Regions from separate parts of the Sporolactobacillus sp. Y61 genome, predicted to be linked through region 3. Evidence: riboswitches for the same ligand, from Rfam matches in the RefSeq annotation. Region 3 holds a riboswitch; each other region holds the start of a gene.
The links. Region 3 has a riboswitch for S-adenosylmethionine ahead of ABNN70_RS01575 (aminotransferase class I/II-fold pyridoxal phosphate-dependent enzyme). Riboswitches for the same ligand answer to the same signal wherever they lie in the genome.
Positions count from the first base shown of each region.

Region 1: another riboswitch for S-adenosylmethionine. It lies ahead of ABNN70_RS01030 (ferredoxin family protein); the one in region 3 lies ahead of ABNN70_RS01575 (aminotransferase class I/II-fold pyridoxal phosphate-dependent enzyme).
Region 2: another riboswitch for S-adenosylmethionine. It lies ahead of ABNN70_RS07810 (hypothetical protein); the one in region 3 lies ahead of ABNN70_RS01575 (aminotransferase class I/II-fold pyridoxal phosphate-dependent enzyme).

Region 1 covers NZ_CP159510.1:195,190-199,354, forward strand. The annotation lists gene sat (sulfate adenylyltransferase) at 1-840, opposite strand, end outside; gene ABNN70_RS01025 (phosphoadenylyl-sulfate reductase) at 904-1,614, opposite strand; gene ABNN70_RS01030 (ferredoxin family protein) at 1,660-1,893, opposite strand; SAM riboswitch class I at 1,972-2,088, opposite strand; SAM riboswitch class I at 2,214-2,322, shown strand; gene ABNN70_RS01035 (sulfate ABC transporter substrate-binding protein) at 2,609-3,652, shown strand; gene cysT (sulfate ABC transporter permease subunit CysT) at 3,754-4,165, shown strand, end outside.
Region 2 covers NZ_CP159510.1:1,645,055-1,649,219, reverse strand. The annotation lists gene ABNN70_RS07825 (ABC transporter ATP-binding protein) at 1-15, opposite strand, end outside; gene ABNN70_RS07820 (histidine kinase) at 189-1,277, shown strand; gene ABNN70_RS07815 (response regulator transcription factor) at 1,274-1,900, shown strand; gene ABNN70_RS07810 (hypothetical protein) at 1,963-2,301, opposite strand; SAM riboswitch class I at 2,775-2,881, opposite strand; gene ABNN70_RS07805 (PilZ domain-containing protein) at 2,994-3,503, opposite strand; gene ABNN70_RS07800 (EAL domain-containing protein) at 3,496-4,165, opposite strand, start outside.
Region 3 covers NZ_CP159510.1:309,662-313,826, forward strand. The annotation lists gene metC (cystathionine beta-lyase) at 1-836, opposite strand, end outside; gene ABNN70_RS01575 (aminotransferase class I/II-fold pyridoxal phosphate-dependent enzyme) at 829-1,950, opposite strand; SAM riboswitch class I at 2,046-2,160, opposite strand; gene msrA (peptide-methionine (S)-S-oxide reductase MsrA) at 2,306-2,842, opposite strand; gene ABNN70_RS01585 (HAMP domain-containing sensor histidine kinase) at 2,832-4,133, opposite strand; gene ABNN70_RS01590 (response regulator transcription factor) at 4,146-4,165, opposite strand, start outside.

The DNA of each region.
Region 1 (4,165 bases), 110 kb from region 3:
GACGATAAAGTGGGTACATCCGAAGTTCTTACGGCAGATCGCGTGAAACACCGCTTCACGCGGACCGGCATAGCGCATGGCGGCCGGAAATACGGCAAGCGCCGTCCGTTCTTTAACATAATAGTTGTCTATCAGAACATGGTAGCTGCGCAGACGAATATCGGCCGGAATATCATCCTTCTTCGTCTCTCCTACCAGTGGATTGATGAAAAGGCCGTCCACCGTCTCAAGGGCAGTCTTCTGAATATATTCATGTGCCCGGTGAATCGGGTTCCGGGTCTGGAAACCGACGATCGTCTTCCACCCTTTCTGATCAAACAGCCGGCGTGTTTCCACGGGATCGAGAAAGTCCGCGGCGAAGGCCTGCGGGCGCGGTGAACGTCTCAGAAGCCGGACCGGGCCGGAAAGATAAACCGCTCCCCGATCGAACAACCGCTTTACGCCCGGATGCTCGCGGTCGGTTGTTCCATACACTTTCCGGGCTTCATTTTCCTTATCCGGGCGAAATTTACCGGTGACCTCAAGTGTCCCATAGACCACGCCCTGATAGACCAGACGGGCTCTGTCTCCCGCCGACACCTGAGCGGCTGCCTCCTCACTGACCGGCAGGGTGACCGGAATGGTCCAGGCAAGACCCCTTTTCAGTCTCATTTCCTCGACCACAGATTCATAGTTTTCCTGATCGAGAAATCCGGTCAGTGGACTGTATGTGCCATTCGCAATCAGTTCGAGGTCGCTCAGAGCAACGCGATCTATCGGAATGATCTGAGCATAACCTGCACCCGTCTGACCGAAGCTCTGGCGGTTGATCAGGATACCGCCGTGCGGTTTACTTGTCATAGAAAAGCCTCCCATACGCTATTTCATTGTTGATACCTTGCAGCCATGTTTCGCATCTTCTTCTCATTTATTCAGATGGAGACCGCACTCCGTTTTATCAAAAGCACTCCATCTTCCTGCCCGCTGAGATTCACCGGGCTTCACCGGACGCGTACAGAACGTGCAGCCGATGCTGGGGTAATTCTGATCGTGGAGGGGATTATAAGGCAGCTGACGGCTGTGCACGTAATCCCAGACGTCGTCCCAGGTCCAGTAGATCAGCGGACAGATTTTAACAGAATGAAATTTTTCATCCCTGTTGACATAGGCAACCGAACGTCTTGTCGGAGACTGCTCATGTCTGAGCCCGGAAATCCAGGCATCATAGGCTCCGATCCTTGCAGCAAGTGGCTGAATTTTCCGTATATTGCAGCAAAGATCCGGACGTTTCGACCAAAGCGCGTCTCCGTATTTTTCTGCCTGCTGCTGCGGCGTGAGCGCCGGCTTCAGCCGGATGATATGCAACTTCGGGTACCGGTTTTCCACACGACGGATCAGCTCATAGGTTTCTTTGAAGTGAAAATCGGTATCGAGGAAGATGACTGAAGCCTCTTTTTTTACTGAATAAATCAAGTCGATCAGGACGATGCCTTCAACCCCGAAGCTGCAGGAATAAACGACTTTACCTCCATAAGAATGATACGCCCACTCCAGGACCTCCCGGGCACCTTTAGATGTCGACTGCGGATTAAAATCCGGCAGCTGCACGTCTTTCCAGGTGCTGTATGTTGGAATTTTCGTTGTCCTCACCTCTTCTCTTAATCAAATAGCATGAAAAGCTCAGGAAAAGAAATCGCGATTGAGCTGAACGTACTGGCGCTCTCCGTCCGGCACTTCGTCTTCCGGATAAATAGCTTCAACCGGACAGACCGCTTCACAGGCCCCGCAGTCAATACAGTCATCCGGATTGATATAAAACATCTCATCTCCTTCAAAGATACAATCCACCGGGCAGGTCTCCACACATTCTCCCGCTTTTTCACCTTTACAGGCCGATGTAATCACAAAAGCCACTTCAGTCACCTCCTCTAAAGATCAATGAAAAAAAAGCTTTTTCCATCCAGAAAGTCAGGAAAAAGCTTCGCGTCACGATTCCTATCTTTCAAAATGGTCTGCCATTTTGCTGGAATTAGCACCTTACAGAGAAATACATGCTGTGCAGGTTGCCGGATGTCATCGGGCCAGTCCCTCAATCACTCTGGATAGTTATTGAATTGGCTTTCATTTTAAAGGGGATGCATCGAATTGTCAATTATTCACCTTGTTTTAGTGTGAATTAATTTTTTTCTTGCATTATTCCAACCTGCATGATAGGATTAAACCAATTTCATTGATTCTTATCGAGAGCGGCGGAGGGAATTGGCCCAATGAAGCCCGGCAACCACGATGACAGACGTGATCGTACAGGTGCCACGTCCAACAGGTTATCCTGAAAGATAAGGAGATGCAGTGTGACCAAATCACGTACAGCACTCCTCATCCTTTCGGAATGAGGTTTTTTTATACGCTTAGAGAACAAAACAATTTTTGTGGGGAAAAAAGCCTGTGGCGGCATCTGCGACCTGTGAGTCAGTACTTTTTTCCTGGTCTGGTAAACCAGTCATTCCCGGAGGTGAGCGCGGGGGGCGCAAGATGTATTTGCTGTTAATCCAAGTATTCCTATGTTTTTTTATTTTATTTCAGAAATCAGAATGTACGTCTTAAAACAACTACAAGGGGGCGTTTACAAATGAAAAAAATCAGTCTGTTCATCGTATCCATCTTAATTCTCGGGGCACTCAGCGCCTGCGGATCAGACCGTTCAGCTCAGGGATCCGGCTCAGGTGAAGCAAAAAAACCGGTCAGACTGCTCAATGTTTCTTATGATCCGACACGTGAACTTTATCAGCAGTACAATAAGCTGTTCGCGAAGTACTGGAAAAAGACAGGCCATCAGGATGTGACGATTCAGCAGTCTCATGGTGGATCCGGAAAACAGGCGCGCTCCGTTATTGACGGACTCAAGGCAGACGTCGTCACGCTCGCTCTTTCCGGCGATATCGATGCCATTGCCGAAAACACGGACAGGCTGGATAAGGACTGGCAGAAACGACTGCCGCAGAATGCAACACCGTATACGTCAACCATTGTTTTCCTCGTCCGGGCCGGTAATCCAAAGAACATTAAGGACTGGGATGATCTGACAAGGAAAAATGTATCTGTTGTTACGCCCAATCCGAAAACCTCAGGCGGGGCTCGATGGAATTATCTGGCCGCCTGGGCTTATGCCGACAAGAAATTCAATAATGACCAGAAGAAAGCAGAGGACTTCGTGAAAAAGATCTATGCAAACGTCAAAGTTCTCGATTCCGGAGCACGCGGAGCGACCACGACTTTCACGGAAAGAGGTGTCGGCGACGTGCTGATCGCCTGGGAGAATGAAGCCTTCCTGAGCATCGATGAACTCGGTAAGGACAAATTTGAAAGGGTCAGCCCTTCACTGAGTATTCTCGCTGAACCGCCCGTTGCCGTTGTTGATAAGAATGCGGAAAGTAACGGAACAGCAAAAGTGGCTGAGGCATATCTGAAGTACCTGTACAGTGATGAAGCCCAGGAAATCATTGCGAAAAGTTATTACCGCCCGCGTAACAAGGAGATTCTGGCAAAGTACAGCGATCAGTTCCCGAAAATTGAACTAGTCACTGTAGATGATCATTTCGGTGGCTGGGCGAAGGCGCAGAAAGAGCATTTTGCCGACGGCGGCACCTTTGATCAGATTTACCAGCCTAAATAAACAAGCTCCGGGTAAATCCATCCGTAGATAATGGAGTTGAGTATTGTGGCTTTTTCCCAACATTTAAAAAAAGGACGGTCCATCCCCGTTTCGGACTGACCATGGGGCTGTCGACGTTCTATCTTTCCCTGCTCGTCCTGATCCCGCTGTCATTTATCTTTATCTATTCAGCACGATCCGGATGGGCGTCCTTTTGGCAGGACGTCACCAACCCGCGTGTCGTTGCATCGTACAAACTGAGTTTCCTGACAGCCCTGGCGGCGGCTTTTGTTAATCTGATTTTCGGTGTCCTGATCGCCTGGGTACTGACCCGTTATACTTTCCCATGGAAACGGGCAGTCGACGGGCTCGTGGATTTGCCTTTCGCTCTTCCGACCGCTGTGGCCGGCATTACGTTGACGACACTCTACTCAGAAAATGGATGGATTGGGCGATGGCTGCCCTTCGACGTCTCTTTTACACCGATCGGTATCACGATTGCCCTGATTTTCGTTGGTCTGCCATTTGTCGTGC
Region 2 (4,165 bases), 1.3 Mb from region 3:
GTGAACATGAATCATGGCTCGATCAGCTCCCTTCCCTTATATCTCCAGTGTATCCGGCGCCGCGCTTCTCTGGTAGTGCCGGCAATCATCAATTGAAATGACAATTGTCATGAATCACCGGCATTGTACCTGCACCGGAAAAATGCTTAAATAAATGTAACAGAATGAATCAGGGATGGAAGATCGCTATGGATGCACTCATCGATAAACTCATTTTAATGACCGGCTGTCTGGCCGTATACCTGACCGGGGCCACATTCACCGACAATGTAGCCCCCGTCCTTCTTTCCTTTACGTGTGCCTGTCTGCTCAGCTACTATGACCAGTCGCGCATCCGGCTCTTCCTGACGGCCGTGTACCTCTTACTTTCCTTTTTCCTGCCCTGGTTTTATGTTTTTCTGCCGCTGATCTGTTATGATTCCTTTTTTTCAAAAGGGCAGTGGATCCTGCTCCCGGGCGTGCTGTCACTTGCCGTCTCCCGGCCATCTGATATTCGGATTCAGATGCTCGTCCTGGCGCTCTTGCTGCTCTCCGCCTGTCTGAGATACCGGACGGCGTCCCTTTTTAAATTAAAAAATCAATTCTACGATCTGCGTGATACGAAGAAGGAGATGGCTTTTCGACTGAAAAAACAGAATCAGGATCTGCTGATAAACCAGGACACGGAAGTCCGCATGGCAACGCTTGGCGAACGCAACCGAATCGCAAGGGAGATTCACGATAATGTCGGTCATCTGCTCTCCCGTGCCCTGCTGCAGACCGGTGCCCTGCTGATCATCAACCGTGATAAAAAAACGAAAGAGGAGCTTTCGCGCTTAAAAGAGACACTGTCCGAGGCGATGACCAGCATCCGCTCCAGTGTACATGATCTGTATGACGAGTCGATCGATCTTGAAAAGCAGCTGAACGATCTGAAGGATAAGTTCACCTTTTGCCCGGTCACGCTTGATTATTCGGTTCATAAGCTGCCGGGAAGCAAAGTCAATGTCGCACTGATTTCGATTGTCCGGGAGGCTTTGTCCAACATGGCCCGTCATTCCAATGCGACAGCTGCCCGGATCATCCTTCGGGAACATCCGGCTTTCTACCAGTTAATGATTTCCGATAACGGGCAGGCGCGTCCGGTCGATACCGGTGAAGGCATCGGCCTGAAGAACATGCAGGACCGGGTTGAAGCGTTACGGGGTGTGATCAATTTCGAGATGGGGCAGGGATTTAAAATCTTTATTTCCGTACCTAAAAAGGCAGAGCAATTAAAGGAGGCAGAGCCATCATGAAGGTCCTTATTGTGGATGACGACCAGCTGGTGTCCGCATCGCTTCAGACGATACTTGAATCGGATCCGGTGATTCAGGTACTTGCATGCGGCGCGTCCGGAAGTCAGGCCATCTCCCTCTATCGCCGGCTGAAACCGGATATTCTGTTGATGGATATCCGGATGGACGCCATGACCGGGATAGACGCCGCAGCGGTGATCCTCAAAGAGGACCCGCAGGCAAATGTGCTCTTCCTGACCACGTTCTCAGATGACGAGTATATTATCGAAGCGTTAAAAATCGGAGCTAAGGGCTATATTCTGAAGCAGAACTTTGAAAGCATTATTCCGGCATTAAAAGCGGTGGCAAGCGGCCAGCGGGTCTTCGGCGATACGGTTGTCAGAAAAATCCCCGGACTGATCAGACAGAAGAGCCGGCCGGATTTCGAATCGTTTCATCTGAATAAACGTGAAATTGCGATGATCGAGCAGGTCGCAAGCGGGAAATCTAACCGTGAAATTGCCCAGGCCCTCTATCTCAGCGAAGGCACCGTCCGCAATTATATCAGTTCAATACTCGTTAAACTGGGGCTGCGTGATCGCACCCAGCTGGCCGTGTTCTACTATAAACAGCAGGGCTCATGATCCGCCCGCATGGAAAAAGGACGCAGGCTGTATACCCACGTCCTTGTTATCTTTACGCAGCCTTAGCCTATCCGCTGACCGCCGCTGCTGATGGCATCAATTTCTTTTCCCAGTTCCAGGCGTTTCTGTTTCAGGGCAAAAAGCTGCGCGGCGATCGCATCTGTTGGTTCAATCATATGGGTGCGGATTTTCTGACAGAGCGTGAGCAGCGCGCGGCTGACTTCCACATACTGGCGGCGAAGGGTGTGTTCATACCTCTCTGCCGAACTCCTGAACGCCTCCAGTAACTCAGTCAGCTTGACCCGAATCTGTGCCTGCCATTCTTTATCCTGTAATTCACCGGCGTAAAGGTATAAATCAAGATAGTTGTCAATCTGCGCGTATTCTGCGTCCCTGATCATGCGGATCTCCCCCTTTAATAAAAATCTTGTTCGTTTGCTTAATAAGCGGAGATTTTCCGCTTAAATGCAGAATAGAACGGGTTTCAGCGTATCATAAGCGGAATTTTTCCGATTAGGCAATGAAAGATCCTCTCTTTTCATGTTTTTGAAACCAATAGGCGGAATCCCTCCGTCTATTGAAGCTGTTTTGTATTCTTTTTACTAAGTTAAGCGGAATTTTTTCCGTCTACTCATTTACAGAGCCACCTGGCAGCGATGCCGAGCCTGTTTTCCGGGCAACGTCCACGACCGGCTGTTGGTCAGGCAAGTTGTCTCTATCTGCACAAAATTTCACGGCTCACAAGCTGCGTCCTTTGGAGCGTGGTGATTGACCCTCCCTGACGGAGCGGCGTGACACGGGCTATCTGCTGAAAAAAAAACGATTATCTTTCTTTTATACAAGAAAAATAATCGTCGGGTTTTTACGTTTATTTTTCTTATCTCTCAGATTGAGCATCTGCTGGAATTGACACCATACACCTTTTTCGATGCTGGTTGTCGGGTTTCATCGGGCCAGTCCCTCCGCCACTCTTGATAAGATATATTAAGTTGATATTAGTCTACTATGAATCAGGCCATTCTGTCAATGGAAAGAGCTTTCGGTTCATCACCTGAATGTCGGCGGACTGATATTTTCTCCAGTTCCCTGTGGTTCATATAATTCTGAATTCTGGTTTCTTCCGCTGCAGAAAGTCGCTGAAAAGCACACCATATTCGACCGCTGTCCTCCCATGTTTCACCTTTTTCCAGGCAACTGTTCCCTGCATATGTATCAGTGTCCCCTCATCCATCGGGAATGAGACATAGATAAGCACTTCCTCCTTTATCGGAAAATTAAGTGGACAGGAGAGCCTGATACCGCCAAGGCTGATGTCTTTTATTTTTGCATCCACATTTTTATTATTAAGTTTCCGGAGGTCGCGATCCCCGAAATCAAGGATCCGCACCTGGCACGGTTCATCGTCCACAACCAGCCGGTAGTGCTTTCGCCTGTCCGGGACCTTTTTTGATTTGGCTTCAAAAATCTGTTGTTCCAGTGTTCTGCCGGAAAGTTTCGTTTTCTTAACTGCACGTCTGATGTGGATGTAGCACAGGGTGACCATACAGAACAGGACGAGATCCAGACCTGATAAAAGCCAGATCCATGCCTGCGAACTAAGCATGCCCACGCACCGCCTTACCCAGCAGATGCGGACGACCGAGCGCATAGCCCTGCGCATAATGAATGCCCATTTCTCTGATGTAGTGAATATCCTTTGCGGTTTCAAGGCCCTCAAAAATCAGTTTTGTATGAAATTTTTCACAAAATCGGATAAGAAAAGCGACATACGCCTGTTTCTTCTCCGACGTTCTCAGGTCAATCGAAAAGTAACGGTCCAGTTTAATGTAATCGGCATCAATCTCGATCGTCCGGTTCATGTTATCGGGCCCCTTACCAAAATCATCCACGGCGATCCGTATGCCGGCCTGCCTGATCAGCTTCAGCACGTCCTGCAACCCGGACAGATCATCAATACGCTCGTTCTCAACCATCTCGAAAACCAGCTGTCCGGCAAGAAACGGATAAGTCCCGATCAGATCCTTGATCACGGAAACCAGACCGGCGTGCAGCAAGGTCGAAGGATAAATATTCAGGAATAACTTTTGCCCCTTATCCTTCTGCCCGGACTCGGCGAATGTACGGACGGCTTTTTGTACGGAATGAACATCCAGTTCATAAAGTCTTCGTTTCTTTTTGGCCAATTGATAAGCCTCCTCGACAGTCGAAAAAAGAGGCGACCTGAACAGGGCTTCAAAACCTTCAATCGTCCGGTTCTCCAGATTG
Region 3 (4,165 bases):
GGATAATAAACATGCCTGACCTCAGGCTGCTCAGCCAGAAATCCGGCAATTTTACGGGCAGATGCCGCCGACCGGCGAATGCGGACGTCCAGCGTTTTCAGTCCTCTGAGCAGAAGCCAGGCGTCCTGTACACCGAGGACGGCACCCAGCGCGTTTTGCAGAAAATACATTTTTTCCGCAAGTTCCTCACTTCCCGCCACGGCAAGCCCGGCCACAACATCGCTGTGACCGGAAATGAATTTGGTTGCGCTGTGGAGGACCAGATCGGCGCCAAGCGCAAGCGGACGCTGAAATACCGGACTCATAAAGGTATTGTCTGCGAACGTATAACATCGATGGGCTCTGGCAATCTGCGAGATTGCGTGTATATCCGTAATCCTGAAAGTCGGATTGGACGGCGTTTCAATATAAATCACTTTCGTATTCGGTCGAATGGCCCGCTCGACCGCATCCGGATCTGTCATATTGACAAAAGTATGTTCGATGCCAAGCCTGCCCAGAACCTGCGTCAGAATCCGAAACGTCCCGCCGTACACATTCTTCGGAACCACCGCATGATCACCGGAAGAAAGCAGCAGAAAAGCTGTCGAAATCGCCGCCATGCCGGAGGAGAAAGCAAACCCGCGGACACCGCCTTCAAGACGGGCAATGGCCTGTTCCAGCACTTCCCGCGTCGGATTGCCTGATCGGCTGTAGTCATACTTTCCGAACTGATCAAAACTTTTCTGATGAAACGTCGATGACAGGTAGACCGGTACATTCGCCGCACCGGTCTGTTTATCAACTGCCACCGACTCCCGGATCAGCCGTGTCGAAAATCCGAAAGAATCAGCCATGAACCGCCGCCCCCTTCTGTAAAGACCGGAACGCCTGATCCAGATCAGCAATCAGATCATCCGGGTGTTCAATTCCCGCCGACAGGCGAAGCAGCCTGTCGGACAGACCGTATTTCAGCCGCAAAGCTTCGGGAATATCGGCATGCGTCTGTGTCGCCGGATAGGTGATCAGACTTTCCACACCTCCCAGACTCTCAGCAAAAGTAATCAAGTGAAGGGCTTTGAGAAACGGCTCAATATACGCTTTCTTCGTCAGTTCGAAGCTGACCATGCCGCCTTTTCCCGGATACAGCACTTTTGTGACAAAAAGCTGCTTTCCAAGCCAGGCAGCAAGACGCCCGGCATTCTCCTGGTGCTGCCTCATGCGCAGGGCCAGTGTCTTGAGACCGCGTATCAGAAGCCACGAATCAAACGGATCCAGAACCGCACCACAGGAATTGTGATACACTCTCAGCCGTTCTGTCACTTTTTCCGAATTGGATACAACCAGTCCGGCCAGTACATCGTTATGCCCGGCCAGGTACTTGGTTGCACTGTAGACGACCAGGTCTGCCCCCTCGGCGATCGGTTTCTGCAGCACCGGAGTATAGAAGGTATTGTCTACAATCAGCAGTAAATGATTTTTCTTCGTGATATAAGAAAGTTCAGAGATATCGACTTCATGCATCAGCGGATTCGTCGGTGTTTCAATGAACAGCGCTTTAGTCTCCGGACGGATGTCAGCCGCAAGTTCTTCAACGCTTTCGCCGTCCCAGTAAGTAAAGGAGAGGTGAACCTGTTTTGCGAGGATTTCAAACAGACGGTACGTGCCGCCATAAAGGTCACGCGAGGCAATAATGTGGTCACCTGAACTGAAGAGTGAAAAGACAAGCTGAATGGCACTCATACCAGAACTACAGGCAAAACCTTCCTGCCCGCCTTCGATTTCGGCAATCGCCTTCTCGAGGACGGATCGTGTCGGATTTCCTGTTCTGATATAATCATAGCCCTTGGAAATGCCAATGCCCTGATGCCTGTATGCCGTCGATAAATAAATCGGTATATTCACCGCTCCTAACTGGTCAAACCCATTCCCAATCTGCGTCAGCTTCGTTTCCGTCTGATAGTTTGACATGCTCAGTTCCCCCTTTATATATTCAGGGATATCCGGTGCCCGGCTAAAAAATAACAGCCTTCTTCGGAAAGAAGAAGGCTGTTTCACCAGGTTTCTTCTTATCCCTCAGACTCCTTGTTTGGTCTGCTGGAATTAGCACCTTGTCGCCTGCTTTCGGCGACGGTTGCTGAAGCGTCATCGGGCCAGTCCCTCGACTTCTCTTGATAAGAATGGTTTTATTCATTCGTTTTCAGTTGATAATTAGTTTACAATACTTGAATGGTATTTTCAAGATCTGTTTTCTATCCTTATGCAGAACAGTCAGATTTCATGATGCAGGAAACCAATGATCGACCCGTTCAGCTGGGTCAACCGTTCATTTTTTCTGCCAGTTCTTCCGGATAAAGACGCCCCGGCCGGATTCAGCAATTTCTCCGGCATAGCGCTCCGGATTCTTTCGGTAGAACTGCTGGTGCTCCTCTTCAGCCGGATAGAACGTCGCAGCCGGCAGGATGCGCGTGACGATCGGTTTCCTGAATTTTCCGCTTGCTGCCAGCGCCCTTTTCGATTGTTCCGCCAGTGCCTTCTGACGTGCATTGTGATAAAAAATCGCCGTCCGGTAATTTGAGCCGCGGTCAATAAACTGGCCGCCGGCGTCGGTTGGATCAATCTGCCGCCAATAGAGTTCCAGCAATTTTTCATATGGAAAAACGTCCGGATCATATGTAATCTGTACCGCTTCCATGTGGCCGGTCGCGCCGGACTTAACCTGTTCATAGGTCGGATCGGCGACATGTCCGCCTGTATAACCTGAGACTACTTTGATAATCCCGGGAAGTGTATCAAAAGGTTTCACCATGCACCAGAAGCATCCCCCAGCAAAAACCGCCTGCTCCCTCTGTTTACCTTTCATCTGTATCATCCTCTTTATCGCGAGTCAGCTGTTTCGCCGTTACGTCTTTTTCAAGCGGCAGCCGGACTGTAAATGTGGTTCCCTGATTTATGGCGCTGGTTACATCAATTTTACCATGATGCCTGGCAACGATCCAGGAAGCGATAGATAGTCCGAGCCCTGTCCCGCGCTCATCGCTCCGTGAGGCATCTGCCTGGAAAAAACGGTCAAATACGTGCGGCAGATCGGCTTCTGAAATTCCGACTCCGCTGTCTGAAACAGAGAGGCGGGCCATTTTCCCGTCTTTATCAGCCCGAACTGAAATATGACCTTCCGCTGATGTGAATTTCATCGCATTGTCCAGAAGGATGACCAGCAGCTGATGAATGCGCTGCTCGTCTCCGGTGATCACCAGGGTTTCGCAGGCGGTCACGCGAAACGCTTTTCCCTCAAATTCAGCCATTTCCGCAAATGGCTCACTTACTTTTTTCACCATCAGCTGCAGATCCAGCGGTTTCAGATTGACTTCCAGACGATTGGCATCTGAGCGGGCCAGAGTCAGCAGATTGCCAACCAGTTTCGACAAACGCCGTGTCTCACCCAGCATGACGGCAATGTCCTCCCCGCTCTCCTGAATCTTTTTCCGGGGCTGCCTCAGGAGCCCTTCAATCTTCAACTGAAGAATTGACAACGGCGTTCGCAGTTCATGAGACGCATCAGCAACAAACCGGTTCTGCTTATCCCAGGCTTTCTGAATCGGACGGAGCGCGCCTCTCGCCAGAAAATAGCCCACTATAACAGATACGAAGGCGCCTGTCAGAAGTCCGTAAATAATGATCGACAGCAGTGTGTTCAGCAAATTGCGTTCGACGCTGACATCCATCGCATAAACCGCAGTATACGACTCGCCCTGGATTCGAAGTGTCCTAGAAATCACATGATAAACATTTCCATGTGCGTTTTTTTCCTCTACTGTTCCTTTATTTCCCGGAAGAAGCGGTTTGAAGAATGTGATCGTTTCTTCGTCCGTTAAGGTATCGCCGAAACTCGACAGAAAAAGTTCTCTGTCCTTATCCATAATCAGACCGATCACACGCGGATTCCGCGACCGCGGATCAGCTGGTTCAGTACCATCGAGCCTGCCCTGTAAGACAAAGACACGATCAGGTTCCATCCGCGATAGCATTTGATCGGCACTTCTGAAGGTCACGGCTTTTTCATAAAAATAGATGACCCCGCCGAGCAGTGCCAGCATCAGGATCAGAAGTACCGTATTCAGTCCAGTTAATTGAATCAGTGTTTTTCGAAACATCCGGGTCCTCACTCACTTATCGGTAAGCATAT